2 regions of the Allobosea sp. GW822-FHT05A11 genome follow, and region 1 is predicted to be linked to the other one. Evidence: riboswitches for the same ligand, from Rfam matches in the RefSeq annotation. Region 1 holds a riboswitch; the other holds the start of a gene.
What was found. Region 1 has a riboswitch for fluoride ahead of AC1RLU_RS19655 (CrcB family protein). Riboswitches for the same ligand answer to the same signal wherever they lie in the genome.
Positions count from the first base shown of each region.

Region 2: linked by a shared signal. The riboswitch ahead of crcB (fluoride efflux transporter CrcB) and the one ahead of AC1RLU_RS19655 (CrcB family protein) in region 1 are both predicted to bind fluoride.

Region 1 is NZ_JBXAMI010000005.1:549,062-553,266, reverse strand. Features, by position in the region: gene AC1RLU_RS19670 (ABC transporter substrate-binding protein) at 1-479, shown strand, start outside; gene AC1RLU_RS19665 (mandelate racemase/muconate lactonizing enzyme family protein) at 617-1,705, shown strand; gene AC1RLU_RS19660 (hypothetical protein) at 1,854-2,144, shown strand; fluoride riboswitch at 2,431-2,494, shown strand; gene AC1RLU_RS19655 (CrcB family protein) at 2,555-2,980, shown strand; gene AC1RLU_RS19650 (Chromate resistance protein ChrB) at 3,186-3,749, opposite strand; gene AC1RLU_RS19645 (COG4280 domain-containing protein) at 3,872-4,205, shown strand, end outside.
Region 2 is NZ_JBXAMI010000001.1:536,681-540,885, forward strand. Features, by position in the region: gene tolA (cell envelope integrity protein TolA) at 1-269, opposite strand, end outside; gene AC1RLU_RS02625 (ExbD/TolR family protein) at 298-747, opposite strand; gene tolQ (protein TolQ) at 759-1,469, opposite strand; gene crcB (fluoride efflux transporter CrcB) at 1,773-2,204, opposite strand; fluoride riboswitch at 2,259-2,322, opposite strand; gene AC1RLU_RS02640 (dienelactone hydrolase family protein) at 2,424-3,287, opposite strand; gene AC1RLU_RS02645 (DUF2852 domain-containing protein) at 3,487-3,948, opposite strand; gene AC1RLU_RS02650 (TetR/AcrR family transcriptional regulator) at 4,044-4,205, opposite strand, start outside.

The DNA of each region.
Region 1 (4,205 bases):
TCGAGTACTACCCGACCGGAACCTCCGCGGTGATGAAGGAGCTCGGCGACGGCACCCGCCATATCATCGCCACCACGACGGGCTGGGACATCAATCCGCGCGTGCTCGGCGTCGTCCCGAAAGAGGCACGCATCGCCACCCTGAAGGATTTCCGCTGGGTCATCGACGGCCAGTACATGGCGATCCCGAAGGGGCTGCCCAACGACAAGCTCGCTGTCTTGCTCGACCTGATGGCTTTCATGCTGACCAAGCCGGCACAGGCCTTCACCTATGACGAGGGCTATCTCTATCCCGGACCGGCGGTGAAGGATGTCCCGCTTTCGATGGCACCGCCCGAGAGCCAGGCCGCGATCGCGGAATTCGGCCGCCCCGAATATGCGAAGCTGATCGCGGAAACGCCCTTCGAGCTGCCGCTCGAACCCGACCAGATGGTCCTGGCCTTCCGCCGCTGGGACGAGGAAATCGGCCGGAAAGCCTGATTGCCTTTCGAACTGGGCCGCGGGCACCGTGCCCGCCCCGCCCGATCGCGGTCGCCCATGCTCGTGCAGGGCGGCCGTACCCCGCCCGCTTCGCCGGGCCGGCCGCATCGGCCGGCCTTCGACCCGATGAGAAGGCCATGTCCGATCCGATCACCAAGGTGGAGCCGATTGTCCTGCGCATTCCGTTCGATGACGGGGGCAAGGGACAGGGCATCACGCCGACCCGCTGGAGCAATCTCGACATCGTCCTGGTTCGGGTCGAAACGAGATCGGGCCTGGTCGGCTGGGGCGAGGCTTTCGGTTACATGTGCCAGAACGCCACCGCCATCGCGGTTCGCGACCTGGTCGCGCCGGCCGTGATCGGGCGGGACTCGCGGGACCCGCAAGCCGTCAATCTGGCGGCCCAGCAGGCCCTGGCCCTCTTTGGCCGCTATGGCATCACCATGTTCGCGATCGCGGGGCTGGATATCGCGCTCTGGGATATCGCGGGCAAGCGCGCCGGCCTGCCGCTCTCCCGCCTGCTCGGACCGCCTCGCCGCGACCGGGTCCGCGCCTATGCGAGCCTCGTCCGCTATGGCGAGGCCGAGCGCGTCGAGCACTTCGCCGCCGAGGCGGCGGCACTGGGCTATGACGAGGTGAAGCTGCACGAAGTGCTGCCGGAGACGATCAGGGCCGGTCGCCGGGGCGCGGGGCCGAAGTCGCGCCTGACCGTCGACGTCAACTGCCAATGGTCGCTGGAGCAGATCCGGACCATGCTGCCGGTACTCGCCGAGACCGAGGTGAACTGGCTCGAGGAACCGACCTTTCCGCCCGAAGATCCCACACCCTGGCGGGCCATTGCAGCCGAGGGGATCGCAATCGCCGCCGGCGAGAATGCCTGCACGGCGGTCGAGTTCGGCCGCCTCGTGCCCGCGCTGGACGTAGTCCAGCCGAGCGTGACAAAAGTCGGCGGCGTCACCGAATTCGTTAAGATCGCGCAGCTCACGAACGCTGCCGGGAAGCGTCTTGCGCCCCATTCGCCCTATTTCGGGCCGGGCTATTGGGCGAGCCTGCAGCTTGCTGCCGCCATCGACATCTTCGAAGTCTTCGAATTCCTTTATGTCCGGCCGGAAGCCTGGTGCGGCCTCGATCCGGTCCTGCCGGTCGATGGAACCGTCCGGATCCCCGATGCTCCAGGCATCGGCTTTGAGCCTGACATGTCCGTCATTGAACATTATCGGATCTAGAGCGTTTCCGGTCTACTCTGGGGCGTATCCTGGAGTTCTGAAGAAGTTTGCGCATTCGCTTGGCGAGAAGAGAGCGACGATCGGTTCGACCGCATCCCGCAGCGCGCCGATCGAGCGCTCGGCCTTGACCGGAGGCAAGGCGTGAGCCTTGCGAGGTATTCTCGATCGGATTCACATCCGGGCTACAGGGCGGCAAGATACCGAGCGCGCTCGCCGTGTCACCGTGATAGCGAGGGCACGTGTGGTGGCGATCCGTGCCCATCACGAGGCGCGGGAGTGTGGGTACGCAACAGTAAGCGCACGTGCCCTTTGGTCGGCTGCAAACGACTACGTTCAGACTGCCGCTCCCTGGTCAACGCTCCGGAAAAACCACCTCGGTGCGGCAATCGCGACTCATACCGCTCTCCGCCTCATCGAAATCTGTGCCACCGCGGCCTAGAGCATTATTCCGGATCTCGCGACGTCGACCATTGCCGCAGCAGGTGGAACGGCGAGCGCAAGTCCACCCGCATGGTCGGACGATATCGAAGGCCAATTTCTCAATGGTCGAAGCTCAGGAATAGTTCTTCCGGCGTTATACGAAATGCGTTGGCCGCCCGCTCAAGGCGGGTTGAAATGTCTGGATTCGGGCACCGGGTTAATGTCCGGAATTGGCGCGTGTCGGAAGCCGTGGCGCGCAGCAACCGCTCCATTTTTATTGGCAAGCTAGCTTGCTTTGCTATTGTGACTGGCACGGGGATGGGGCTCCCCCGAAACCGCCCGCCGTGGGCTGATGACTCCTGTCAACGAAGCGGCACGCATCCGGCCGGGAGCCGGAGGATGCCTGCCACCGTCGATGGGAGCGCGAAGATGTCATTCTCCACCTGCGTCATGGCCGGCGGCGCCGTCGGGACGCTGGCCCGATACGTCGTCTCGACCTGGGCGCTCCCGATCAGCCGGGATCTGCTCTGGAGCACAATCCTCATCAACGTGACCGGCTCGTTCGTCATCGGTCTTTTCGGCACGCTGACGCTGGCGAGCGGCCGCTTCCCGGCGTCCGACAACTTGCGCCTCTTCGTGATGGTCGGCCTGTGCGGCGGCTTCACGATGTTCTCGTCCTTCAGCCTGCAGACGCTCGACCTGATGCGCTGCGGCGCGATGCTGCGGGCTTCTTTCAACATCGTCCTGTCGCTCGCGCTGTGCGTTGGCGCGGTCGCGCTCGGGCACGTCGTGGCCGCCCGGTTCGCTAACAACGCGGTACCGATCGCTCAGGCCGCCATCGAGGAGGAGGGTTGATGCCGGCCCTCCTGAAGCCACCCCAGGCCACCGAATCCGGTTGGAACGTCTGGTACGCTTGGCGACCCGTGTTGCCCGTCGACGACCATGGCGCCTTCTGGCTGGAGGACGTCTGGCATCGCAGGCACCCGCGAACGGGCCGACACGAGCACCGCAGCTTCCGGACCGAGACCACCAAGCTTCGGGAACTCGCCACTCGGGCGTTCTAGCCCTTGGACGGTTCCGCTGGCCGGTTCTCCTCCTGTGCGGCGAAGACGTTGTGGGCGTAGGCGTCGAGGATCGCTTCCGACCGAGTCAGCCGCTCGGCGGCCTCCTCGGCCCGCTGCGCCTTGTAAAAGTCGAGCTTCTGGATCTTGGCGATCCAAGTCTTGAACTTGGTCAGCTCCTGCTCGTTTTCCTCCAGCTCGGCGAAGGTGAAATGCTTGACCCGGGTCTCCTCCGCGATCTCCTCCTCGAAGGCGACGCACTTCTCGATGAACTCCTTGTACTCGTCGTCCCTGTCGGCATTGAAGCGGGCGATGATCTTTTCCTGCTGCTTCTGGTCGAGTCCCACCGTCGCCAGCAGAAGCGCCTCGCCCTCGGCCTCGGCGATCTCGTTCTCCAGCATCTTCAGGCGCCGCACGTGGTCGTCGGTCTTCGGCAACACGCAGACGCCGCCCTGCAGGTAGACGGCCCCCATGCCCTTGAGCTTGCGCCAGATCGAGACCCGCTTCCGGGCAGGCTCGGGTGGCACCTTATACGTCAGCAGAACCCATTCGAGCGCAGGCATCGTACCTCTTGATTGTTACAGCCGTTACATTTAATATGCTTGGATGATCGTATTCGATCCATACCACAGCTACGCCGTGGGCGCAGCATGCATTGCCCCATGCGCACCGGAAGGATCCTGCCGTGATGTCATGGGCGACAGTCGCTCCCGCAATATCCGCGACCTTCCTGGCCTCCATCGTCGAGGTCGTCGAGGCTTTCACCATCGTCCTGGCTGTCGGCACTGTGCAGGGCTGGCGCCCGGCCCTGACCGGCACAGCCGCCGGTCTCGGCGTCCTCGGGCTCCTGGTCCTGGCCCTAGGTCCCGTGATCGACCGCATCCCGCTGCGGAGCCTGCAACTCGTCATCGGTATTCTGCTGCTGCTTTTCGGCCTGCGCTGGCTGCGGAAAGCGATCCTCCGCGCAGCCGGCATCATCGCCCTCCACGACGAAGAGGTCGCGTTCGCCAAGGAGACGG
Region 2 (4,205 bases), on a different contig from region 1:
TCGGTCTTGGCCTCGCCGGCTTCCTTGCGCTCGACCATCTCGGACTGACGCTCGGCGCGCGGGGTGGGCTGGGCCTGGACCTTCTCGGCGCTGCGCTCGCCACGCGTCACCTGGTTGAGGGCACTGGGATCGATGACCTCGACGGCGATCGCCTCCTCGTTCTCCGGTAGCGGCGTCGGCGACGAGAACGCCAGCAGCCCCGCGACGAGGAACGTCACGTGGCCGAGCGCCGACACCAGCATGCCAGGTTCGGAGGTCGAAAGCTTCACGCCCTGAACACCCTTACTCTCTCAACCTTCAGCGGCTCGCCGGCTCGGTGACGAGCGCGACCCGCTTGAAGCCGGCGGCGGTGATGGTCGACATCACCGAGGCGACGCGGCCGTAATCGACCAGCTTGTCGCCACGAACATAGACGCGCTCGTCGAAGCCCTGCTTGGCCAGGCCCTGGAGCTTGGCGACGAGATCAGGCTCGAGCGTCGGCTCGTCCTGCAGGAAGATCTGGCCCTTGCTGTCGATGGCGATGGTCAAGGGCTTCTGGTCGACATTGATCGGCTTGGCGCCGGTCTGCGGCAGGTCGAGCGGGACGCCGGTCGCGATCAGCGGGGCTGCGACCATGAAGATGATGAGCAACACCAACATGACGTCGATGAACGGCGTCATGTTGATCTCGGCGATGGCGCCGTGGCGGCGTCCGCGCCGGCCCCGGCGACCGGAGCCCTTTGCGCCTGAAGCGGCTGACATACCCATCGATCAGCCCCTCACGCGGCCATGCGTTCGTCGATCTGCCGCGACAGGATCGCGGAGAACTCGTCGGCGAAGGCTTCGAGACGGCCTTGCGCCTTGGCGACCTCGGCTTGGAGCTTGTTGTAGGCCATCAGCGCGGGAATGGCGGCGAAGAGGCCGATCGCGGTCGCGAAGAGCGCTTCGGCGATGCCGGGCGCGACGACGGCGAGCGAGGAATTCTTGGAGACCGCGATAGCGGTGAACGAGGTCATGATGCCCCAGACCGTACCGAACAGGCCGATGAAGGGCGCCGCCGAGGCGATGGTCGAGAGCACGAGCAGCTTGGATTCGAGCCGCTCGGTCTCGCGCTGGATGGTGACGTCGAGCACCTTGTCGATGCGCTGGGAGAGGCTGGCGACCGAGCGCCCGCCATTCTCGAAGGAGCGCTTCCATTCGCGCATCGCCGCGACGAAGACCGCGGCCATGTCGTTGACCGGCTTGCCGGCGAGGTCGCGATAGAGTTCCTCCAGCGAGCGGCCGGACCAGAACACCTCCTCGAAGGCGTCCATGTCCTTGCGCGTCCTGCGATAGAGCAGGGTCTTGTCGACGATGATCGACCAGCACCAGACCGAGGCGCCGATCAGGCCCATCATGACCAGCTTGACGACGATGTGGGCGTGCCAGAACAGCGTCCAGAACGACATGTCGATCTGCGGCGCGGCCTGCGCGACGTCGGCGGGGTTCATCCTGTCATCCTTCTCACCCAGGCGGTACGGCCGATGATGGGTGCCTTGCGGCTCCAACCCGGTCCAAGCCCCGCCGCTTGCGTCGCGGGAGCCCCACGCCGCCGCCCGATCCGCGATCCGGGGAAATGCCGTATCCCTCCAATCGCGCGTGAATCCGGCGAAAGATGGGCCGAAACAGGGTTTCCCACGGAACGCATGCTCCAGACCGAGTTAAGCATCCGGCAAGGTTAATGTCGGGTATACGCGGGAGATGAGGCGCAGGCGCGGCGGACGGGCGGGCGGGAAACCGGCCCGTTGCGGATGTCAGCCGTCTTCCTCGATCTGCGCCTGAGCGACGGCAGTTGCCCCGCCATTGAAATGCGCCGCGACGAGGTGACCCGCCGCGACCGCCGTGACACAGAGAGCGATCGACACGGCGATATTGATGGCGGCGCGATAGAATGCCCCGGCGCGCAGCAGGTCGAGCGTCTGAAGGCTGAACGACGAGAAGGTGGTGTAGCCCCCGCAAAACCCGACCATCACGAACAGGCGCCAGTTTTCCGAGACCGGAAACCGCCCCGAGGCCAGAGTCATCGTGCCGAAGAAGCCAATGACGAACGAGCCGGTGATGTTGATCAGGATCGTCCCCCACGGAAGATCACGGCTGATCGGGAGCGCGAGGATCGAAACGACGTAGCGCAGCAAGGTGCCGATCGCGCCCCCGACGACGACAACGAGACAACTGGTGAAAGACATGCGGCTCTCTATCAAATGGGCAAGAGTCTTCCGGACTCGGAAGCCTTTGCCGCTGCGTTGATAGGAGTCATCAGCCCACGGCGGGCGGTTTTGGGGGAACCCCATCCCCGTAGGGCGCATCCTAGCATGGGGCGGTGCATCTGATAACGGCTCCCGTCAGCTTCCGATCCGTTGCGGGCATCGCCTGCGAATACCCGGCGACGGGTTCGCAGCCGGAGGCTATCCAGCCAATTCCCGCTCGAGGAATTCGTGAAGTTCGGACGTCGCCCGTTTGCTCGCCGCCTCGTCAAATTTGCTCCAGTGCCCGTAGATTCGGCGCGGCTCCGCGAACCCGGGAAAATTGAACGAGTGGTATACTCCCGGGAATACGGTGAGGCTCAGCGGGGTTGGGCCGCCGACCTGGCGCCGGGCGGCGGTTTCGCAGCGAGAGGCGAGGGTCCAATCGTCCCTGTCGCCGATGAGAACGAGTGTCGGGATGACCAGACGCTCGGTCAGGATCTCGCAGGGGGGGTAGTATGTCGCGGCCGCCCTGAACCTGAGTTCGTCGGGCATTTCATAGAGTGTCTTGTGCGACTGCATCGCAATCCTGAGCGCTACCCCGCCTCCATGCGAATAGCCCAGGACGGCAATGCGCGCCGGATCGACGAAGGGGAGCTTCGACAGGTAGAGCAACGCCCCGAACGCGTCCTCGACCCGGGGCGCCATGTCACGTCGTTCCGGCACGCAGGCGTCTTTCATGCCTCGCGGGGCAAAGCTATCCGGCGCCAGCACCACGTAGCCCCAGTCGCGGATCGCTTCGGCCTCGCGTCGATGGAACATGCTCAACCCGCCGCAACCATGCAGCAGGACGATTGCCGGGTGCCTGCGTTCTTCGGCCGGCTTCGAGAGATATCCGGTGATCACAAGCCCCGGAGAAGCCTCGGCACGCTCTCCCCGCGCCGTGGCCCGCGCCTTCTGGAATTCGCTCAGGCGATAGGTGATCGAGGGGAACTGGACGATCTCCTCGGCATGCGGAGCGGTCGTAAGCCCGAGAAGCAGCGTCGTCAGGATGGCGAGCAGGGATCGCGCTGGAGACCAAAGCATATGCGAACCTCCCGGCGCTCAGCCTGTCACGTCGAACGAGATGCCACAATGGCGCTGGATGGCGCTCCGAGCGTCGGTACGCGGCTCCTGTCGGAGCTCTGGAGCGGGCGCCCGGACGTCATCACCCAACAAAAAGCCCGCCTCGAAGCGTCGAGGCGGGCCAGGCCGGTATACCCGGGCGGATCGGTTGCGGCAGATATCAGGCCGCGTCCGGCTGGGCCGGGGTATTGGCCGGCGGGTTGTTGCGGCGCTCGGTCATGAACTGATCGAACTCGGCCTTGTCGCGGGCCATGCGCAGGCGGCCCAGGAAGTCATGGAACTCGCGCTGCTCGTCCTCGAGCCGGCGGATCGTCTCGTCGCGATATTCGTCGAAGGCGCGGTTGCCGCTGGTGGGGCCGCCGCGGCCGCCCCAACCACCGAAGCCGCCGCCGAAACGACCCTCGCGGCCGGTCATGCGCTCGCGCAGGCGGTCCATCTTGCCCTGAAGGCGGCTCATCCGGTGCTCGTACCGGTCTCCGGCATATCCACAACCCATGCGTCCACTCCAGAAAAGAAAGGCCAGGGTCGCCAGACCCAGGGGCCAGAAGAGGATGAAGCCGAGAACCGCGAAGGCGATCCAGGCTCCCTTTCCATATTCGTCCAGTTTCTCGACGATCGGCATTGCTCCCTCACCATCCATGAGCGTGAATGTAAATCACATTTACATAGATGCGCCCGACCCTGCCGCTTGTCAAGAACGCGGCCCGCGAAAATCAATCAGTCCGGCTTCGGAGGGCTGTTGCGGCCGATGCCGAGGCCCTGGAGATAGATCAGCGTGCCGGCCTCCAGCAGGTCGGACGCCGACATCGGCAGGGGGCGGCGGCCGCCATCGGCGCGGCCGAACAGGGCGGCGATGCCATGCGACATCGCCCAGATATG